DNA from 4 places in the Ruegeria sp. N10 genome. Region 1 is predicted to be linked to each of the others. Evidence: riboswitches for the same ligand, from Rfam matches in the RefSeq annotation. Region 1 holds a riboswitch; each other region holds the start of a gene.
What was found. Region 1 has a riboswitch for cobalamin ahead of ACR0JI_RS19825 (DUF4198 domain-containing protein). Riboswitches for the same ligand answer to the same signal wherever they lie in the genome.
Positions count from the first base shown of each region.

Region 2: linked by a shared signal. The riboswitch ahead of ACR0JI_RS00320 (DUF1636 family protein) and the one ahead of ACR0JI_RS19825 (DUF4198 domain-containing protein) in region 1 are both predicted to bind cobalamin.
Region 3: linked by a shared signal. The riboswitch ahead of ACR0JI_RS04715 (ABC transporter substrate-binding protein) and the one ahead of ACR0JI_RS19825 (DUF4198 domain-containing protein) in region 1 are both predicted to bind cobalamin.
Region 4: linked by a shared signal. The riboswitch ahead of ACR0JI_RS18785 (hypothetical protein) and the one ahead of ACR0JI_RS19825 (DUF4198 domain-containing protein) in region 1 are both predicted to bind cobalamin.

Region 1 covers NZ_JBQFLY010000023.1:13,772-19,292, reverse strand. Annotated here, with positions in the region: gene ACR0JI_RS19845 (energy-coupling factor ABC transporter ATP-binding protein) at 1-40, opposite strand, end outside; gene cbiQ (cobalt ECF transporter T component CbiQ) at 37-816, opposite strand; gene ACR0JI_RS19835 (cobalt ABC transporter permease) at 816-1,379, opposite strand; gene cbiM (cobalt transporter CbiM) at 1,376-1,987, opposite strand; gene ACR0JI_RS19825 (DUF4198 domain-containing protein) at 1,994-2,779, opposite strand; cobalamin riboswitch at 2,912-3,110, opposite strand; gene ACR0JI_RS19820 (ROK family transcriptional regulator) at 3,232-4,437, opposite strand; gene ACR0JI_RS19815 (substrate-binding domain-containing protein) at 4,612-5,521, shown strand, end outside.
Region 2 covers NZ_JBQFLY010000001.1:65,802-71,322, forward strand. Annotated here, with positions in the region: gene cobN (cobaltochelatase subunit CobN) at 1-432, opposite strand, end outside; gene cobW (cobalamin biosynthesis protein CobW) at 436-1,491, opposite strand; gene ACR0JI_RS00320 (DUF1636 family protein) at 1,496-1,870, opposite strand; cobalamin riboswitch at 1,965-2,169, opposite strand; gene ACR0JI_RS00325 (NAD(P)-dependent oxidoreductase) at 2,272-3,267, shown strand; tRNA gene ACR0JI_RS00330 (tRNA-Cys) at 3,445-3,518, opposite strand; gene ACR0JI_RS00335 (protein-L-isoaspartate O-methyltransferase family protein) at 3,743-4,396, shown strand; gene ACR0JI_RS00340 (TolC family outer membrane protein) at 4,491-5,521, shown strand, end outside.
Region 3 covers NZ_JBQFLY010000002.1:280,186-285,706, forward strand. Annotated here, with positions in the region: gene ACR0JI_RS04695 (2-hydroxyacid dehydrogenase) at 1-29, opposite strand, end outside; gene ACR0JI_RS04700 (SH3 domain-containing protein) at 228-689, shown strand; gene ACR0JI_RS04705 (NADPH:quinone reductase) at 801-1,790, shown strand; tRNA gene ACR0JI_RS04710 (tRNA-Gln) at 1,881-1,955, shown strand; cobalamin riboswitch at 2,117-2,308, shown strand; gene ACR0JI_RS04715 (ABC transporter substrate-binding protein) at 2,462-3,466, shown strand; gene ACR0JI_RS04720 (FecCD family ABC transporter permease) at 3,463-4,512, shown strand; partial or broken gene ACR0JI_RS04725 (ABC transporter ATP-binding protein) at 4,509-5,018, shown strand.
Region 4 covers NZ_JBQFLY010000019.1:8,533-14,053, reverse strand. Annotated here, with positions in the region: gene ACR0JI_RS18805 (bifunctional 2',3'-cyclic-nucleotide 2'-phosphodiesterase/3'-nucleotidase) at 1-629, shown strand, start outside; RNA gene ffs (signal recognition particle sRNA small type) at 669-767, shown strand; gene rsgA (ribosome small subunit-dependent GTPase A) at 926-1,954, shown strand; gene ACR0JI_RS18790 (alpha/beta hydrolase family protein) at 1,991-2,848, opposite strand; cobalamin riboswitch at 2,982-3,200, shown strand; gene ACR0JI_RS18785 (hypothetical protein) at 3,292-3,699, shown strand; gene ACR0JI_RS18780 (protein-tyrosine phosphatase family protein) at 3,691-4,203, opposite strand; gene ACR0JI_RS18775 (DNA polymerase III subunit gamma/tau) at 4,376-5,521, shown strand, end outside.

The DNA.
Region 1 (5,521 bases):
GGTAGGCAAAGCAGATATCTTCAAGCGCAATCAGTGTCATGCCAAATCCAGTATGATCAGACCCGCGCAAAGGGCACCAAGACCTGCGGCAAAAACGATGTCCCTTCGGGTCAGGGCAAAGTCCTGAAGCAGCAGCATACGGCCTGAAAACCCCCGGCATTTCATCGCATCAAGTATGCGTTCGGATCTTTCGATCGCGCGCACCAGCATCATGCCCACGAGATAGCCAAAACTACGATAGGTGTGCCAGTTTGTTGCCGGGCGAAAACCGCGTACCTTCATGGCCGCGCGCAGGCGCAGGTATTCTTCCCGCAGAACCTCGATATATCGGATGGTGAACATCAGAAGGTGAACCAGCTTTTCGGGGCAGCGCAGGCGGTGCAGGGCGTGGCCAAGCGTGACCGGCTCCATCGTGCCGACCAGCACCATCAGGGACAGGATGACCGCGTTGGCCGTCAAGGCGATCTCGACCGCTTTCCAGAAACCCTGCCAGCTTGCGGGAAACCCCCAGAGCGTGAACATCGGGTCGCCGGGCATGGAGAATGGCAACAGCACCAGCATGAAAAGGATGAACCCATCCATCATGGCCATGCGTTTCAACGTTTTCCGCCAGGGCAGACGCGACGCGGCAAGAAGCGAAAGGGACACCGCCAGAGCCGCGCACAGCGCTGTCAGCGAGGACACCGCCACTGTCACCACCGCGAAGACAACCGCCATAACGATCCGCATCCTAGGATCAAGCGGGTTGATCGCGCCGCGCCGCTGCGCGCCCGCTTTGACCAGCGTGCTTTCCTGTTGTCCCAGAACATGCGCCATCAGGCCGCCAGCTTGCGGCGTGCCGCAAAGTAGAAGCCCAGACCAAACAGACCGACAATATATCCGATCCCACCCAGAACAGTTTGCAGATCATTTTGTTCGCGGTAAGCCGCGATTTCCCGACGCAGCGGGCGCAGCTCATCCCGCACGGCCCTGGCAATGACCTGTTGTTGTTCAGTGCTGAGCACCGCCGCTGTCTGGGCAGGTGCGTTTGTTGGCGGGGTATCAGGTTCCGCTTCAACGCCCATGATCCGGGCGACATCCGCAGCGGGCATGGTGACCTCGGCCACATGTCCGGCACCAAGGTTTGCAAAGAATGTATGGGCCACCGGCGCGTTTGGCGTGTAGATAAAAAACCCGTCTGCATCTGTTACGATACGGCCCAGCTCGGCTCCGTCCGGGCCGTTGACGATGACCTCGGTATCGCTTGCCATGTCGCCGTTGGAAAAGCCGATTTCGCCTTCGATGGCGTCACCGGATTTAAACACTCCGGCTATGACCTTATGCGCCAAGGCAGGTAGGGGTGCACAGCACAGCGCCAGAATGATTGCCAGATACCTCATGCGACCGCTCGTTTGACAAACAGCTCGGGCTTGACCTTGCGCGCCAGCAAAACCGCGAACCCGGTCAGGATCGCCTCAATCGCCATGACAGGAATATGTGCAAAGAAAACAAGCTTGGCCGCAGGCAGGAAGGCATCCCCGGACAAGGCCAGTGAAAACGCAACCATGCCGGTTGTGGCGGCAATGGCAAAGGCACCGCCGACCCCGCCCCATATCGCACCTTGCAGAGGTGAGCCGTGGGCGATCAGGCGGCTAAAGATCAGTCCGGCCAGAACCGCGGGCAACGCGATGTTCAGGGTGTTGATCCCCAATACCGTCAACCCGCCAAAGCCAAAGAAGACGGCTTGCAGCAAAAGCCCGACGAACAGGGCCGGGAATGCGGCCCACCCCAGCAAAAGCCCGGCCATACCGTTGAGGATCAGGTGCACCGACGACGGACCAATAGGAACATGGATCAGCGATGCCACGAAAAAGCTGGCTGACAGCACCCCCGCAGTGGGGATGCGATCAAGATCCAGCGACCTGAGGCCCATGGCAATTCCACCCGCCGCAGCGACGGCGCCGCCGATCACAACCGGGTTGGACAAGGCTCCGTCAACGATATGCATCTACGGTTACTCCAAATCCCAGGCGCGGATCCAGATGACCGCGTCCTGGCTGAGTTCTTTGCCATTGTGTTCGGTCACGGGACCGGCGCCGAGCGCTGCAAAACCCCAATATCCGGCTTTTGGAACGCCGAATGTGAAATACCCGTTATCATCCGAAGTTGCGACCAATGCACCACCCGGCAACGGCGAGACGGTCGGGGCCGAAGCAGCCGTGCTTTCCATGTCCGGTTCTGCGGCCATGTACTCGATCTCGATCTCGGCACCCGCAACCGGTTGGCCTTCTGCCATAACTCGACCCGTAAAGGTCGAACCCGCGATGATGTTGGTCGGTTTGTTGAGCGGGATGATCTCAACCGGCAAGCCCACCGGGTTCATCCAGTCGGTCGGCAATTCGTTGCGGTTCAGGAATGCCTTGGCGATCTGCTGGATATAGATATCCTCAGACCCCTCGTAATAGGGCTGGGGAACTGTCACCAGCACATAGTCGCCCGACCGTTTGACCGGAACATAACCCGTGAATGCCGCGCCTTCGTTTTCCCCACCGGTGAAACGCACGGGTTCCAGAGTGTCCAGCAGGTCGGTTTTCTGACCGTTGTGGATCACGTAGAATTCCTGCGGCTTGTCCAGATCCATGACATGCCCGTTCGAGAACGGATGCCAGAAGATCAGCTTGACCGGAACATTCCCCGGTGCGTCGATCATGGTGTCAGAGGTGTATTCCAGCAGGAAATGCGCATTTGCCATCGCTGGAAGCGCCATCGCCACAGCGGCTGCAGAAAGCAGCTTGGTCATCAATAGTCGTCCTTGTCCCATCGTACCAACCCCGGTACGAGATGCGTTTTGACTGCGGGGACGTCCAAGCCGAGCTGCTTTTTCAAGCATCCTGCTCCGACGCACATCCCGTCGCCGATTAGGAGTGCCCTTGTCAAAGGCACATGTCCGGCAGGTATCCTGACTTGCGGGTCAAAGCGTTGGGCTGGCCTTCCCGGATTAACTCCAGTGGCACTTCAGCCCTGCTCGCCGCTTACAGTTGCGGGTGCAGTTGCGGAATTGGGCCAAAGCCCGCACCGCATTCCCTATTGATTCCAGAGCACGCCCCGGAACCGGACATGCCGAGCGGCTTGCCAGACTTCTTCGGCATCCGTCAACGATCAATTGCGCTGGCTGTCAAAAAGTTCAGCGGGCAATGCCCTTTTTCCGGTTGATCCGCTTTGGATACAGGTCGGGGTTTTTCGGGGATGAACCTACCCCTCGAGCAGGTATCTTTCCGACAATGGCAAACTGGCCGCCCCCAATGACCGGGCATCCGGGCCCGCCGCCCCTGCCAGCACCAAGGGCCGTTCAAGCCCGGTCAGGTTCATATGGGATAGTTTGAGCTCAACCCTTTCCACCAGCCGCGCCTTGATATCAGCAGGCATCCAGCCATCAATCTTGACACATTCGAAATCGATCAGGCTGCAAGAAGAGACGATGGCATGGGCGATTCCGTGCGCCGCCTGGTTCAGCCAATTCTCAAGGTGGGTTTCCGGTACGTCCCAATGCAGTGTCGTTTCCCAGATTGAACCGGCTGTTGCGGCATTTCCACCAACCGCACGCTCCAGCACATAAAGACTGGCGACATCTATCAACGGTTTCACTCCGCCCACTTCGTCCGGCACAGGCAATGGGCCAAGCGCACCGGCATTTCCCCGCCCTGAAAAGATGGAGCCGTTCAGAACCACCCCGCCCCCGATGAAGAAGCCGACATAGAAATACAGGAAATCTCGCGGGCCTTCTGCAGGGCCAAACACCAGCTCGGCACCGCAGGCGGCCGTTGCGTCGTTTTGCAGGAAAACCGGCACGTCATAGCTAGCGGCCAACGCGCCTTTCAGGTCCGCGTCACGCCACGGATCCATTTTCTCCTGCGGAACCTGCAATGTCTGTGCCCAGTCCCAAAGGTAGAATGGCATCGCAATCCCAAGACCCGCGATCCTGCCGCGCGCTTCGGGCGACAGCGACGTCATCACTTTGTCGAGGCTTTCCTTGGAAAAGCTCAGTGTCGCCTCGGGCGTCGGAAAATCATAAGTCCGCCGCTCACGGTGCCTGACATTGCCAAGGAAATCCGTCAGCACCAGCTCGGTACTGCGCCGCCCGACTTTGAGCCCAAAGAAATACGCGCCATCCGGATTCAGGCGCATGGGAACCGAGGGCTGCCCGACTTTTCCCCGGATCGGTTCGCCCCGCAGAAGCAGCCCATCGGTTTCCAACTGGCGCATGATGACCGAAACCGTCTGTGCCGACAGCCCGGTCATCCGCGCGATCTCAGATTTTGCAAGGGCCTGATGGCGCCGGACCAGTGACAGGACAAGCCGTTCATTTCGGGCCCGCATTCCGCTTTGATTGGTGCCGCGCATGTCTGGCTCGCGTACGCCAGCGGTATTGTCCAAAGAGTTGTTTGCAGACACGGCCATCCCCTTCGTGACGACAATGTTGAAACCCTTCCTTTCTGTCAATAATAAATAAGAGTGATTTATTTATTGACTCAAAATTCGAATCTTGTGATGGTTTTCACGTTCGATCGGGCCGGATTTCGCCCGATCAGACGTATGCCCTGACGGGCATTGGGAAAACTGGGAGGACTACCGATGAAACTTGCGAAACTTGCAGGCGCTACGGCGCTGGCGGTTACGGCCATGGCAAGCAGTGCAATGGCCGAAGGTGAAACCGTTTGCCTGATCACCAAGACGGATACCAACCCTTTCTTTGTCAAAATGAGAGAGGGCGCGACAGCCAAAGCCGAAGAGCTTGGCATGACGCTGAAGGCCTTTGCCGGCAAAGTCGACGGCGACCACGAAACTCAGGTTCAGGCCATCGAAACCTGCATACTGGATGGCGCAAAGGGTATCCTGCTGACCGCGTCAGATACGTCGTCTATCGTTCCGGCGGTGCAGCAGGCCCGCGATGCCGGGCTGCTGGTGATTGCGCTGGACACCCCGCTTGAGCCTATCGACTCGGCCGACGCGACCTTTGCCACCGACAATTTCCTTGCGGGGCTTCTGATCGGACAATGGGCAAAAGCCACTCTGGGAGATGCGGCAAACGACGCCAAAATCGCCACGTTGGACCTTGCGGTCAGCCAGCCCACTGTGGATGTGCTTCGCAATCAGGGGTTCCTGCAGGGGTTCGGTGTTGATCTGGCCGATCCGAACGTGATTGGCGATGAAGACGACCCGCGTCTTGTTGGCAGCGATGTCACCGCTGGCAACGAAGAAGGCGGCCGCCGCGCGATGGAGAACCTGCTGGCCAAAGACCCGATGATCAACGTGGTGCATACCATCAACGAACCGGCGGCAGCGGGTGCTTACGAGGCGCTCAAGGCTATCGGGCGCGAAAATGACGTGCTGATCGTTTCCGTCGATGGCGGCTGCCCCGGCGTGCAGAACGTGGCGGACGGGGTCATCGGCGCAACATCCCAGCAATACCCGCTGCTGATGGCATCGCTGGGCGTTGAGGCTGTCAAGAAATGGGCGGACGAAGGGACGAAACCCGAGAACA
Region 2 (5,521 bases), on a different contig from region 1:
CAGATGTGCCAGCCGCCGCAGGGTCGAGAGGGGCAGGGTCGAATACTCATCCAACCGAGTGTCTTCGCGCCCATCCGCCGGTAAAACGGCCAGCGCGATGCCTTTGGCCTGTGCCAGTGCCAGAACCTGTTGCAACCCGTAAGACCAATAGGGCACGCCACCGATCAGACGGATCAGGATGCCCTTTGCGCCTTCAAGTGTCTGTTCAACATAGGTGTCGACGGACAGTGGGTGTTTCAATGCTGCAAGATTGGCCAGTCGCAAGGTTGGCATCCGCCCCTCAGGTCCGCCGCCGCGATGCCAGCCCGCCGCGAAAGCGCCCAGGTCACTGTCGGAAAAGGACAGTACAACCAGATCAGCCGGGCTTTGGCCCAGATCGGTTGGGGTCTCGGTTTCCTCGAGCCCGTGGCTTTCGCGAAAGACGACGTGCATGACTTACTCGGCAACCTCGGTCACACCCACTAGGATATCACGGATCTCAGCCTCTTTGATGTCGTCATGTTCGGCAATGACGACCAGGCGCGAGCGGCGCTCTTCACCGGGCTCCCACGGGCGGTCGTATTGGTGACGAACCCGTACGCCGACAGCCTGAACCAGCAGGCGCATCGGTTTGCCAGTGACGGCGGCATAGCCTTTGACGCGCAGGATATTCAGCTCAGTTGCCAGACGTTCAATCCTGGCAACCAGTTCCGCCGGGTCGGTCTGTTCCGGCAACTCGACGATGATGCTTTCGAAATCGTCATGCTCATGATCGTGATGGCCATCGTGATGTGACGGGCGCGCGTCCATGTCATCTTCGGCGGCAGCCTCAAGGCCAAGCACGACACGAACGTCGACGACACCCTCGGCAACCTCGACGACGGGAAGCGGGCGCGGCGCCTCAGCGGCGATGATCTGTTTAGCTTTCGCGACACCTTCGGGACCTGCCAGATCGGGCTTGGTCAGCAGGATGATATCCGCGCACGAGATCTGATCCTCGAACACCTCGGACAAGGGTGTTTCGTGGTTGATCGAGTCATCAGCCAGCCGTTGGGCATCCACCGCTTCAACGTTCGGAGCAAAGCGACCGGCGGCCACGGCCTCGGCATCGGCCAGCGCAATAACGCCATCAACGGTGATCTTCGAACGGATATCAGGCCAATCAAACGCTTTCAGCAGCGGTTTGGGCAGTGCAAGGCCGGATGTTTCGATCAAAATGTGATCCGGGCGCGGTTCCAGCGCCATCAGCGCCTCGATGGTCGGGATGAAATCATCGGCCACGGTGCAGCAGATGCAGCCGTTTGCCAGTTCCATGATGTTTTCCGCAGGGCATTCCGGAATCGCGCAGGACTTCAGGATGTCGCCATCAACACCCACATCGCCAAACTCGTTAACAACAATCGCAAGGCGCTTGCCCTGCGGGTTCTGCATCAGATGGCGCACCAGCGTGGTTTTGCCCGAGCCCAGAAAGCCGGTGATCACAGTGACGGGGAGTTTTTCAAGGTTCGACATGATCTCAGGCTCCAATCGGGGGAATGCGCGAGGCGCAATTTTTGCGGAAATGTTCAGGACGGTCGCGCCATTTCACCAGACCATCGCCTGTGGCCAGATACTTAGTCGCGCCATCGATGATGACATCGACGTGATCGATTTCGTTCAGATTCTCGTAAACAAAGGTCCAGCGATCCGGCCCGCCCCGAAGAACGATGGAACAGCCCTGATCGCAGTTCGAAAGGCATTCGACCGGTTTCAGAGTGATACCATCCGGCAGGACAGCCTGTTCCAGGGCCTTGTGCAACAATGTGCCGGGTCGCTCAGCGTCATCCTCGACGGGCAGACCCCGGCGGCAAGTCGTGCAGACCAGTAGCTCTACCGGTGCGTTCTCGGTCATGTCTCTCATCCCCCCAAATCCTCTTCGCGGGGGACGGGGTTTCATGCGGGCACCACGTCTGCACATGGACCCGACACCGGAACACCCCGCCCGGTTTCAACTTCGGGTGTTGGCAGGTCTCCCGGCTTGCGGATGCCAGAGCGGTCGCTCTGTCGGATGTCCCGCCTTCCCGGCACAGGCCAGTGGCATTGGGCATCCTCTCCGGTCACGGTCGCGGGGGCGGCTGCGCTTGGCGGATGAACCGTTGACGCATTCCCTTTTCATCGGCTGTCGCCGACACCAACGAAAGGGACATGCGGCACCGCTGACCCGCTTGTCAAGCGGTTCGCGCGCAACAAATAAGCCAAGGAGAAAAAAGCGACCTGTAGGCGTCGTTCGGCGGCATGAAGAATGTGTTCGGTATGTGGTCGCATGACGGGAAAACGACGAACTTGGAGATGCGTCATATGAAAGTGGGATTTATCGGTCTGGGTAACGTAGGCGGCAAGCTTTCGGGATCCCTTTTGCGCAACGGCATTGATCTGACTGTGCATGACCTGAACGCGGATCTGGTGGCCGAGTTTGTCGCCAAAGGTGCAAAGGCGGCTGAGGGGCCCGCCCAGTTGATGCGCGATTGCGATGCGGTGATCACCTGTCTGCCGTCTCCGGCAGCATCGGACGCAGTCATGCAGGAGATGTTGCCCGAAGTGGGCCCCGGCAAGATCTGGATGGAGATGTCGACCACGGACGAGGCCGAAGTCAAACGCCTAGGTGCCGAAGTCATATCGCGCGGCGGTGCGGCCGTCGATTGCCCGGTTTCTGGCGGGTGCCACCGTGCCGCGACGGGCAATATCTCGATCTTTGCGGGCTGTAACCGGGAAACGTTTGAACGAATTCTGCCGTTCCTGACGACAATGGGTCGTCGGGTTTTGCACACCGGCGAACTGGGCTCGGCCTCGGTGCTGAAAGTGATGACCAATTATCTTGCCACCGCCAACCTGATCACCTGCGCCGAAGCACTGGTTACGGCAAAGGCTGCGGGGATGGATCTGAACACGACCTATGAGGCGATCAAAATCTCGTCCGGCACGTCCTTCGTGCACGAAACCGAAAGTCAGGTCATCTTGAACGGGTCGCGCGATATTTCCTTCACCATGGATCTGGTGAAGAAGGATATCGGTCTGTTTCAGGAGGTCGCCGACCGCGCCGGGGTGCCGCTGGAAATAAACCCGGTGATGATCAATATCTTTAACGATGGTATCGCACGCTATGGCGAACGCGAGCTTTCACCAAATATTATCAAGCGGCTGGAAGAGGCAACTGGCCTGGATATCACCGCCCCGGGCTTCCCTGCCGAAATGACGGATGATGAGCCGGAGGAGCCGGGATACGAGGTTGTGCCACAAGGGCGCGCCTGAACGTAAAGCACATACCAGACAAAATCGGGCCCCTTGAACGAGCAGGGGTAGGCAGGAGTTCCGAAAAACACGCCATATCTGGCCCGCAATTCGACAGAATCGCGGGCCTTGAACGTCTTGAAATACCGAGCGTCGCACGCGTGTACTGCGGGGTTAAGTCAGCGATTTTGATGTGATTGGAGGCGAGTACCGGAATCGAACCGGTGTACACGGATTTGCAATCCGCTGCGTCACCACTCCGCCAACTCGCCTTTTCAAGTAAAATCAAATACTTGCCGTGGTGTGATTGGGTTTTTAACAGCTTTCCTCTGGGGCGTCCAGTGGATTGCGTGCGAATTTGCCGGCAAGACTGAAATTTGCCGAAGTCCATGCCCAAGAAGGTGATCACGATTCAGGTTGCGGCAACAGGGGCGTTGCTGGAAGGTTCAGGATATGGCACAAGCCCGACATCTTTGGGAATGAGACGAGATATCCAATGACTGACTTCGCAGCCCGGCGCCGCACAATGGTTGATACACAGATCCGCCCCTCTGACGTCACCAAGTTCCCGATCATTGAGGCTATGCTGAGTGTTCCGCGGGAAAGCTTCGTACCCGATTCTCAACGCGAGGCGGCCTATGTGGACGGCCTGATTGATCTGGGTGGAGGGCGCAGCATGCTGGAGCCGCGGACCCTGGCTAAAATGCTGGACGTGCTGAACATATCCAAGGATGAGATGGTCCTCGATATCGCTCCGGCAATGGGATATTCCACGGCTGTCACCGCACGGATGGCTGAGTTGGTTGTGGGTGTTGAATGCGACGAAACCCTTGCAGCCGAGGCGCAAAACCTCTTGGCCGAGGCTGACGTGCACAACGCCATCATCCACGTCGGCGCGTTGGAACAGGGTGTGGCGGAACACGGCCCCTATGATGCGATCATGGTGCAGGGCGGTGTCGAGCAGGTGCCCGATGCCCTGTTGGATCAGCTCAAGGACCACGGTCGGATTGTGTGTCTGTTTGTCAACAGCAACCTGGGTACCGTGCGGATCGGTCGAAAAACCGGTGGTCGCGTCAGTTGGCGTGATGTGTTCAATGCCCATGCGCCGGTTCTGGAAGGTTTTTCGGCAGAGTGTGCATTTTCGCTATAGTCCGCCGATAGATTTTTCTATCGCCTTGATTAGTTGAAAAGAAGGCCGCAAACTGCCTGTAGGGCAGTGTAATTTCGTTTGAGAGGATTTTGGTATGCGTGGTTCGGCGACAGGTAAGCTGGTCAGGGCGTTTGCTGTGACCGCAGGACTTGCCATGAGCGTGATGCCAGGGCGTGCAGCGTGGGCAGACAACATAACGGATGCGTTCATCGGCGCGTATAACACCAGTGGTTTGCTTGAGCAGAACCGGGCGTTGCTGCGCGCGGCGGATGAAGATGTGGCCATTGCGCTTTCTGCGTTGCGGCCAATCATCAACTGGACCGTGCAGGTCAGCCAGGATTACACCCGTTCGCGGGTCAATAACGTCGTGACGACAAACGAGCCGTCGCGGTTCTTTTCGGGCCTGACGCTGAGCCAGCTTTTGTATGATGGCGGCGCGTCGGTGCTGGGCAAGCAGTCGGCGCAGGAAACGGTGCTATCGACCCGGCAAACCCTGATCGATATCGAACAACAGGTTCTTATCCGCGCAGCAAATGCCTATCTGGGCGTCCTGTTGCAGGAAGAGACCGTGGCGATCCGCCAGAACAACGTGGATGTGTCGGCAGAGGAACTTAGGGCGTCGAATGACCGCTTCGAAGTGGGCGAAGTAACCCGGACGGACGTCGCATTGTCCGAAGCGCAGCTGGCAAGCTCTCAGGCGGATCTGGCTGTGGCACGCGGTGAATTGAGCATTGCCCAGGCCGAATACGTGAACGCGGTCGGAAAGGCACCGGGGCGAACGGCTGGCCAGCCGAGCCTGCCCAATCTGCCGCGTTCCGAAGCTGAAGCTGTGAACCTGGCGCAACGCAACCACCCGGCCATTCTGTCGGCACAGCATCAGGTCAGGGCGTTCGATCTGGTCGTGCAGCAACAGCGGGCCAACCTTGGGCCGAATGTCAGCCTGAATGCCGATGCAGGCGTGTCCGAGCGCTATGACAATAATGACTATGTGAACGACGCGACCGTGTCGCTGAACTTCAATCAACCCATCTACGCAGGTGGCCGGTTGGCGGCAAATGTGCGCCGCGCGATGGCCAGCCGCGATGCCTCGCGTGCGAATCTTCTGAACGTTCAAAAGAACATCAC
Region 3 (5,521 bases), on a different contig from region 1:
ACGACAACACTTAAACGTTCTCTTGGCACCTCGGCTCTCCCACTGCTTTGCAAACGGACGCGCGCCATGGCATCGTGGCGCAGGATAAGGCGGGGCACAAGAACCCCAATGGCATTGTGTCGACCTTTTTTCAGAACCGGATCAACAGGCATAAGAGCGGGCAGTCAGTGAGTGGTATTCGACCGGTAAAACGCCGATCTCTGGCGGTAGTTTCCGTATTTCTGGTCATGTTCGGTGTCTGTGCCGCTCAGGCCGAGGTCAAACGCGGATCGGTCACCAACCTGCCCCTGCCCCGCTATGTGTCGATGAAGGCAGCCGAAGGCAACGTGCGACGCGGACCGTCCCTGACCCATCGAATCGACTGGGTGTTCAAACGGCGCGGCATGCCGCTGCAGGTCACTGCCGAATATGGCAACTGGCGCAAGGTCCAGGACCGCGACGGCGCGGGTGGCTGGGTTCACTATGCCTTGTTGTCTGGCGTCCGAACGGTGCTGATCGAATCCGAGATGCTGCCTGTTTATGCCCGCCCCGATCCAGCCTCGCCCGTGAACGCTCATTTCGAGACCGGAGTAGTGGCGCGCCTTGGAACCTGTTCGCAGGACTGGTGCCGGATCACCGCTGGCGGATACCGTGGCTGGACATTGAAATCGAACCTTTGGGGCGTCGATCCTTCCGAAATTCGGGAATAGGCGAAAGACGAATTCCGGTATCCGCGGTTGCGCATCGCCCTGAAAAAGCGCGACAAGGTGTTTGAGTTACCGGCCCAATCGCCGCTTAACTCGACCTAAATGGAGGACGCTATGCGCGCAGTCACTTATTCAGCCTTCGGAGACGCTGTCGATGTCTTGCGTATACAGGATATTCCCCTGATCCAGCCTGAACCAGGTGAAGTCACGGTCGAGTTGTCCTATTCCGGCGTAAACCCCTCGGATATCAAGGCCCGTGCGGGAACCCGGCCGGGTGTCACGGAACCCCCGTTTCCGCTGATCGTTCCGCACAGCGACGGGGCTGGAGTCATCACAGCGGTTGGCGATGGAGTACCCGCGGCGCGGATTGGCCGGCGCGTGTGGATTTGGAACGGGCAATGGCAGCGCGCATTTGGTACAGCTGCCAGCCACATCACCCTGCCCGAATCTCAGGCTGTCGAACTGCCCGAGACAGTGTCACTTGAAACCGGGGCAATTCTTGGAATTCCGGGCCTAACCGCAAGCCATGCGGTGTTCTCGGGCGGCGCACCGGGCGGGCAAACCATATTGATCCATGGCGGGGCGGGCACCGTCGGGTATCTGGCTGTGCAGCTTGCCAAATGGGCCGGAGCCAAAGTGATCGCAACGGCCAGCGCCCGCAACTTTGACCGGGTCAAGGCAGCTGGTGCGGATGTCGTGCTCGACTACACCGGTGAACACCTTTCGGATAAGATCCTCGATGCAAATGATGGGCATGCAATCGGTCGAATCGTCGATGTCGAATTTGGACAGAACCTTGCCACCAACGTTGCCGTCATCGCCGAAAACGGCCGTATCAACGCATATGGATCTGCCCGGAATATGACACCTGTCTTTCCCTTTGGACCCATGATGTTCAAGGCCGTGACGCTCGAAGCGGTTCTGATCTACCTGCTGCCCGCGGACTTGCGCGCCACCGCAATAAAGACATTACACAAGGCACTGACTGATGGCGCACTGATCTGCCCCGTTCACAAGGTCTTTACGTTGGAAGAATGCGCTGCGGCCCATGCGCTGGTACAAGAAGGCAACCGTACCGGAGCGGTGTTGATCGATACCAAATGAGGGGCCTTCAAAAAAAATTTACGGCGCTCGCTTTTTTTGCAAAACGCTCTTGAACCCTGCCATCAACAATCGTAGATAGCCGCTCACCGTTGGGGTGTAGCCAAGTGGTAAGGCAGCGGTTTTTGGTACCGTGTATCGTAGGTTCGAATCCTACCACCCCAGCCATGATTTTCCTATATATCACACACCGACGTCCTCGGGGCGGATTGTAGCGCCTTCTCAGCGGCTTGTCTGACGTCAGCACCATGTTGAGACGCGCAGGTTCATGCCCTTGGGAGAAAATGGGAAAGACCCCCGAGTTTTTTCTTGCCGCAGAGTAAGTGTTAAGGTACCCGCGTTTTACCGGTCCCGATGTGGCTAAGAGGGAATCCGAGGTGCCTTTTGGTGCCAACCGGAACTGCCCCCGCAACTGTAGGCGGCGAGCGCTGTCCATTCCGTCACTGGGCCATTTCGGTCTGGGAAGACAGGACAGACAAAGACCCGTCAGTCAGGAGACCTGCCGGTATGAAACCGAAACACACCGGGCGGGGTTGTCCGGGGAGGTTGCCGAAGAAACGCGCCGGGCGGGCTATGTACCACTCTGCGCTCACAGCAGGCAGAAAAGCGTCTGTTGCTTCGGTAAATGCCCATTCACCCGTTCTCTGGTCATTGACACATGGAGATCGATTGTCATGTTTCTACGCACTGGCCTGATTGGCCTTTCCTTGCTGGCTACCAGCGCTGCCGCCGAAGGAAACTTTCCCTTAACCATCGAAAACTGCGGTCACTCGGTCACGTTTGACGCGCCAGTGACGTCGTCAGTCACGGTCGGCCAAGCCGCGACCGAGGTGCTTTATGCGCTGGGTCTGGGCGAGCAGGTTCTTGGAACCTCGGTATGGTTCAACGAGGTGCTGCCTGAATATGCCGAGGTGAATGCCAAGGTAGAGCGTCTGGCAGACAATGATCCCAGCTTTGAAAGCGTTGTTGCCAAGCGGCCGGGACTGGTCGCAGCGCAATATGAATGGCATGTCGGACCCGAGGGCATCGTCGCCACGCGTGAGCAATTTCACGAACTGGGTATTACAACTTACGTAATGCCTGCGGATTGCGTCGGCAAAGACAATACGGTCGGCGGCGATGGCACCCGCCTGCAAGCGTTCTCGACCGATACGCTGTATCAGGGTATCGAAGAACTGGCGGCAGCCTTTGATGTGTCCGAACGCGGCACGGACCTGGTTGCCAAGTACAAGGCCCGCGAAGCCGCAGCCGTCGCCAAGGCGCAAGCCGTGAAACTGGACGACGTGTCAGCCGTATTCTGGTTTTCATCTCCTGAAATGGAAAGCGATCCGTTTGTGGCCGGGCAGAAGGGCGCACCGGGATACATGATGAGCACATTGGGCATCCGCAACGTCATCGAGACGGATGAAGAATGGCCAACAGTTGGCTGGGAGACCATTGCCAAGGCCAACCCGACAGTGATCGTGATTGCCAAGATGGACCGCCGTCGCTTTGCTGCGGACGACTACCTGAAAAAGCTGGAGTTCCTGCGCGCTGATCCGGTGACCAGCCAGATGGATGCGGTCAAGAATGACAGGATTGTCGTTATGGATGCGCAGGCCATGGACGCCACCATCCGCGCGATCCCGGCGCTGGAGGATCTGGCCGAGAAGCTGGATACCATCGGAAACAACCTGTGAACGAGGTCGCCGCAATCTTTCGGCAGGGTTTCAAGGCCGCGTGCCTAACTGTGCCATTGTTGATTGCGGCGGTCCTTGCGGGCGCGATGATCGGGGAAACCTCGTTGTCGCCCGATTTGGTTCTCTCCGTTCTGGTCAACAAGCTGGCCGGAGCGGACCTGCCCGTCGACCCAATTGATCAGGGTATTATCTGGAGCTACCGGATTCCTCGCGCTCTGGTCGCTGCGTCCTGCGGTGCCGGTCTGGCTGTCGCAGGGGTCGTGTTGCAGGCATTGCTGCGAAACCCGTTGGCTGACCCTTATATTTTGGGCATTTCTGCCGGGGCCTCGACAGGTGCCGTGGCTGTAACCATCGCTGGTTTAGGCGGGGGAGCTTTGTCGCTGTCTTTTGGCGCGTTCAATGGCGCGCTTTTGGCTTTTGGTTTTGTCGCATTGCTGGCCCGAGCCTCCGGCGCAGGCGGCGGGCGGGCTGCGACGGCGCAAATCGTTTTGGCGGGAATTGCCGGGTCTCAGTTGTTCAATGCGCTAACGGCCTTTATCATCGCCAAATCCGCCAATGCCGATCAGGCGCGCGGGATCATGTTCTGGCTGATGGGAAACCTCAGCGGCGTGCGCTGGCCGGATGTATATCTGGCCATTCCGGTGGCCTTTGCCGGCTGGCTTATTTGCCGCTTTCACGCCAGAGCTTTGGACGCATTTATTTTCGGCACTGATTCAGCGGCCTCGCTGGGCATACCGGTGCGGCGGGTGCAGGCAACCCTGATCTTCGCCACCGCGCTGACAACAGCGGTCATGGTTTCGATCGTCGGGTCCATCGGCTTTGTCGGGCTGGTCATCCCTCATGCCGCACGGTTCCTTGTAGGACCGGGGCATCGCAGGCTTATCCCAACGGCCGCCTTGATCGGAGCGGTCTTCCTGATCGGCGCCGATATCGTGTCGCGCATCATCATCCCGGGTCAGGTTCTGCCGATTGGGGTGGTTACCGCCCTGATCGGTGCGCCTGCCTTTGCCGTAATTCTGGTGCGCGGCCAGAGGAACGCCCAATGAAGATCGAGGCGCAAAACCTGACATTTTCGGTTCGCGGCAAGACTTTGCTGTCAGACGTATCGTTTGTCGTGGAGCCCGGCGAAACACTGGCTTTGGTCGGACCCAACGGTTCGGGCAAATCAACTCTGATGCGCCTGTTGGCGGGTTTGGCACGTCCGGTTTCGGGAAAAGTCGTCATAGCGGGCCATCCCGTTTCGCATTTGTCGCGCAGACAGATTGCCCAACGGATTGCCATTGTTGAACAACAGGCTGATACAGCCGAACGCGTAACTGCACGGTCCGTGGTCGAGCTGGGCCGCACGCCCTGGCTGTCGGCCTTACGGCCGTGGCGCGCCGAGGACACCTGGCAAGTCGACAAAGCCCTGCAAACCGTGGAAATGGCCGATATGGCACACAGAGAATGGGCGACATTGTCGGGAGGAGAGCGCCAGCGACTGCACATCGCACGCGCTTTGGCTCAGCAACCGGGACTCTTGCTTTTGGACGAACCGACCAACCATCTGGACATTCATCACCAACTGTCGATCCTGAACTGTGTTCGAATTCTAAAAGTGACGACAGTGATGGCGCTGCACGATCTGAATCAGGCGATGGCCTGTGACCGGGTGGCTGTTTTGTCAAAAGGGCGGCTGGTCTCTCTTGGCCCGCCCGAACATGCCCTGTCTTTGGAAACCGTTTCAGAAGTTTTCGGTGTCAAAGCACAGTGGGGGTATAGTGCCGGCGGGACAGAACGATTTCTGTCCTATCATCTGGACTGACGGATTCCGATCGCTTCTGGTCGTACAGGATATCAGTGTCGTCAGCGCAGCATGTCAGATACGTACAATCTACGGCCTCAAAGCCATATTCCAACGGCGCGCAATCTTGACTTGGGTTTCCTCACAACCCGTCAAGTTGCCCGTCGAATGCTGTCTTGATTCTGACCTGGATTGGATTCGTTCGTATTTTTGCCTTCAAAGATGATCAGCAGGCGCGTTGTCCGAGCGTGGGTCGACCAAACCTCAATGAT
Region 4 (5,521 bases), on a different contig from region 1:
AAATATGTTTGCGCCATGTCGCAGATCTGCATGTGTTTCCCAACGAGCTGCGCGCAATCCGGATCAGCGGTGCGCATCTGCTGGACTGGTTGGAGATGTCGGCCAGCGTATTCAACCAGTTAAAGCCCGGTTCCGAGCCCGAACTGATCAACCCTGAACGGGCCGGGTACAATTTCGACATCGTGTTTGGACTGTCTTATCAGATCGACCCTACTCAGCCGCCTCGATACGATGCGCAGGGGAAAATGATCCATCCAGACCACAGGCGGATCAGCGATCTGACATATGCAGGCCGCCCCGTACGACCGGAGCAGATGTTCGTTATGGCGCTGAACAATTACCGCGCCAGCGGAGGCGGGCATTTCCCGCATGCGACAACGTCTGAGTTCATCAGCCTGCCACCGCTGAGCATCAAGGACCTTGTGCGGGATTACCTGGCGCAGCACCTTCCGCCCGATCCGATCGTCACGCAGCCCTACCCGTTCTCGCTGATACCGCAGCGGGGCGTGACAACAATTCTTCGCACAGGTCCGGGCGCCCCGAAATATTTGGATGAGTTGCGCAGGTTCGATCCCGTGTTGCTGGGCTCGGATGGCAGGGGATTTGAACGCATCCGCCTGACGCTCTGACGGGTTGTCTTTTCCCGTTGCCTTCCCTATATCCGGACTCGAGAGGTTGGCGCGGGCGAGCGCCTCGCCAACCTGGTCAGGTCCGGAAGGAAGCAGCCACAACGAGCCCCGCTTGGGTCGATGTCCAACCTCTCACTTCGTGAACCACAGCCACAGGAGGGCTTTATGATTGTAGTGAAAACCCTTCGGGCAGACTGGTTCTGATTCACCGGAATCACCGGACTGCCTGAACACACGACCTGCGGATGCGCGCATGCCATCCGTTGGCATTGCTGTTTCTGAAAACAGGCAGATAAATGTCTTATACGCTTTCGGACCTGGGATGGTCCTCTTACTTTGCCGCGCAGCATGCGGTTTTTCCTTCTGACACGCCCTTTCGTATCGCATCGGTACATCGGGACCGTCTGATCGGGCTGAGCCCGGATGGTGATATCCCTTTGCTGACACCGGATAATCCGACCGGTTCATATGCCGTTGGGGATTGGGTCCTTGCCGACGCCGAAAACCGCGTGCGTCACATTCTGGACCGGCGCAGCCTGCTGCAACGCAGGGCTGCCGGTACAGGTGCCGCAACACAACTGATTGCAGCCAATGTCGATGTGTTGTTCATCGTCAGCTCGTGCAACGCCGATTTCAACCTGCCCCGGCTGGAACGTTATCTGGCGCTGGCACATCAGGCCGGATGTTATCCTGTCGTTGTCCTGACGAAAGCTGACCAGTCGGATGACCCCGGCAGTTTCTCGGGACAAGTGCAATCTCTGGACCCTTTTTTGTCGGTACTGGCGATCAATGCGCTGGACCCGGCAGATATCGAAAAGGTTCTGGCATGGTGCCCCAAAGGCCAGACCGGCGCGCTGGTCGGGTCGTCGGGCGTGGGTAAAACGACGCTCAGCAACGCCATGACGGATCAAAACCTCGCCACCTCTGGAATTCGCGAAGACGACGCACGGGGCAGGCACACGACAACGGTGCGCGCGTTGCACCGGATGGGTAACGGTGGCTGGCTGATCGACACGCCGGGAATGCGCGCATTGCGTTTGCTGGACGCTCAGAACGGAATCGACAACGTGTTCTCGGACATCACAGAGCTTGGCCAAAGCTGCCGCTTTTCGGATTGTCAGCACGAGACCGAGCCCGGCTGTGCCGTGCAGAACGCAATCGGCAAAGGCGTTCTTGATCCGGCGCGGCTGGACCGTTGGCGCAAGCTGCGGCGCGAAGATCAACGAAACTCGGAAACCGTTGCGCAATCGCGGGCGCGGGACAAGGCGTTCGGCAAGATGGTCCGCGGTGTCATGCAGGACAAGAAGCTTCGCAAACGGCCATAGCTGCAAGGTGTTATGGAAAACCTGCGTCGCGTCTGATCAGGCGATCAGGCGCGGCCAGACCGCTGCATTGCGCCGGGCAAATGCGCCTATGTGACCAATCTCCGGCAGCCCAAATTCGGCAGGCTTCAGAAGGTAGCGTCTGGCCCCGGGGCCATACAGATCGGCAAGGCGCCAAACCGCCTCGGGCGGAACCATCTGGTCGTCTTCGAACGTGAACAGATCCACAGGTGTTCCAGAACTGCCCCAATGCGCATCAGGCAAATTCTGCCCGATCTCGGGAACGTAGCTAAGAGGAGCTGTGCACCATTTGCGCCATTGCCAGTATACCGAGGCTGGCAGGTCCGAGCCAAACCCGATTGCTTTGCCAGGCAGATAGCCAAGCACCCGCACCATCAGCGGTGCATGGCCATACCAGAACAGCCCCGCCAACCCCCGATAGGGCCATGGGTGATCTTTCAAAGTCACCAGCCCCGAACACACACAGATCATACGGTCGATCTGATTGATATCCGGCTGCACCGGCCCCAGCATCGCACCGACCGAATGACCAATGGTCCAGTGCTGCGCCTTTGGAAACCGCCTGCGCATCTCGGCCCGTGCCGCAGGCATATCGATCAACGCCCAATCCGCCATTGTTGCACGCGCGTCTTTCAGGCGGCCGACCAACGAAAGCCCGTAGTCCCGATAGTCATAGGTCAGGCAAGCCATCCCCCGCTTGGTAGTCAGCCATCGCGCAAAATGGCGATAATAGTCACGCGGCACACCTGTAGCACTGTTCAGCACAACAACGGTTTCCGGCTCACCCACAGGCCGGTACAACCGCGCCGACAAGGTCACGGACCCTGACGGAAAGCTGAAATCTTCGATCAACACCGTCTGTTCCGTATCCAACATGATCCCCGGCTTTCACTGAAACAATCGGTTTGCCTGCCTTCAATGCCGACGACACTAGGCCGGAACATAATCCGCATCCAGCATGACCAAACGTCCGGCCTAAAGATCGGCTTGACTCGGAACGCGATCAGACGCTAGCGGTTGTGTGATGGTTTCCGGCCCCTACAAGAGGTCGGGATGAAAAGGGAACACGGTGCGGTTTGTCTGGTCACACAGACATCAACCAAGTCCGCGACTGCCCCCGCAACTGTAAGCGGTAAGCAATGCCGAAATACCACTGGCCTATGGGCTGGGAAGGTCGGCAGAGCAATGACCCGCAAGTCAGGAGACCTGCCATCGGAACTGAAACCGAAACTCGGGCGGGGTGTCCGGGCAGGTCCTGACGGCGAAATGCTGTCCCACCTGCCCCAATATTCCAGCCCACCACGCGCGGAGGGCGCAGGATGATCTGGAAGACAAAATCACACGAATACAGCGCAACGGTGTGCCAGCGGACAGGGAAAACCTGCCCGGCTTTGGCGCGACTGGCCCGCTCGATTTCGGAAGCCATGGCGCAGGCGGTTTCGGCCACCAGCGAGGATTTCGAATTTGAAGGCAGCAGCGCGCTGTCACATTGCGCAGAAGGGTGCATGGCAACGATCAGAGCGCGATCCGGCAGCGTTCGCATTTTCTGTGGAACACACCCTGACACGGCAACTCGGGATCTGGATGCCTATGCTGATTTGATCTTTGGACCTACATTCAGCACGCTGCCCTCGGGCACCATCGCGAACCTGCCTTGCGCCATGATCGAGGTTTCGACGATCCGCCCCCAAAAAACCGGCTACGCGCCACAGCAGCTTTCAGCTTGATCCCACTTCCACCTGTGCCGGGGTGATCCGGGACGCCCAGGCCAGCTGCGCATCGGTTTCGACAGCGCAGGGGCGCACGGCCCGCAAGCGGTCCAGTGCGTCGCTGGCGCGTTCACCGCATTCAACCATCAGTCGCAGAACAATCATCCCGGATCTGCCACACCCCCCACGGCAGTGTACAAGGACCCGGCCACCGCCCGACAGTGCGTGTCGGGCCGTGGCGCTGACCTCTGGCCAGGCCTTCCGAACCGCTTGCGTCGGTGCTCCAAAATCTTCGATCGGCAGGTGAACCCACCGGCTGGCCCGGCTTTGGATGTCACTGCCAAAGTGCTGCGCGCCATCCTGAAGCATTTCGACATCCGTCGTCATTGAAATCACAAGGCCTGGTTTCCACGCCGCAATCGTATCCAGATCGGTGGCGTAATCCCCGCCACGCCCTGGCATTGAAGTAAGGGCAAGCGTTCCGCCTCCGACCTGCAGAGCAAAAATGACCAGCTGCGACATGAAGTGCGTCCTCCCCCAAGGTACTCTTTACAAAATGAGTCATTAAATCCGCTGGTCCAGTTTAGTTGGAAACCAGTCCGTTTCTGAAACAAAAAATCATCTCGCCCCACAGTGGACGCGGACTGCCGCCGCCACTACGCTGTGCCGAAGCACCGAATCCGAGCGAGTAGACATGACAGACACGCCCAGCCCCGCCTATCAGGTTCTCGCCCGCAAATACCGCCCGGAAACCTTTGCCGACCTGGTGGGTCAAGATGCTATGGTGCGCACCCTAAAAAACGCTTTTGAGGCCGACCGGATTGCGCAGGCCTTTATCATGACCGGCATTCGCGGAACGGGAAAAACCACCACGGCGCGGATCATCGCCAAGGGCATGAACTGCATTGGACCGGATGGAACCGGAGGGCCGACAACAGAGCCTTGCGGTCAGTGCGAGCATTGCGTCGCAATCATGGAAGGTCGCCATGTCGATGTGATGGAAATGGATGCGGCCAGCCGTACCGGCGTCAACGATATCCGCGAGATCATCGACAGTGTCCGCTATCGCGCCGCCAGCGCGCGCTACAAGATCTACATCATCGACGAGGTTCACATGCTCTCGACCAGCGCATTCAACGCGCTGCTCAAGACGCTCGAGGAACCGCCCGCACATGTGAAATTCATCTTCGCGACCACCGAGATTCGCAAAGTGCCGGTCACGGTTCTGTCGCGGTGTCAGCGCTTTGACCTGCGCCGGATTGAGCCCGAAGACATGATCGGTCTGCTGCGCAAGATCGCCGGGGCCGAGGGCGCGCAGATTGCCGACGACGCACTGGCGCTGATCACCCGCGCTGCAGAAGGGTCGGCCCGCGACGCGACCTCATTGCTCGATCAGGCAATCTCGCACGGGGCCGGTGAGACGACGGCAGATCAGGTCCGTGCGATGCTGGGTCTGGCCGATCGTGGACGGGTTCTGGACCTGATGGACATGATCCTGCGCGGTGACGCGGCAGGGGCGCTCACTGAACTGAGCGGTCAATATGCGGAAGGCGCAGACCCTCTGGCCGTGCTGCGCGATCTGGCCGAAATCACGCATTGGGTGTCCGTCGTAAAGATCACACCTGACGCGGCCCAGGACCCGACGGTTTCCCCCGACGAACGCACACGGGGCCAGCACATGGCCGAGGCCTTGCCGATGCGGGTTCTGACCCGGATGTGGCAAATGCTGCTGAAGGCGCTGGAGGAAGTCTCTGCCGCGCCCAACGCGATGATGGCCGCCGAAATGGCTGTTATCCGGCTGACGCATGTCGCTGATTTGCCCAGCCCCGAAGAACTGATC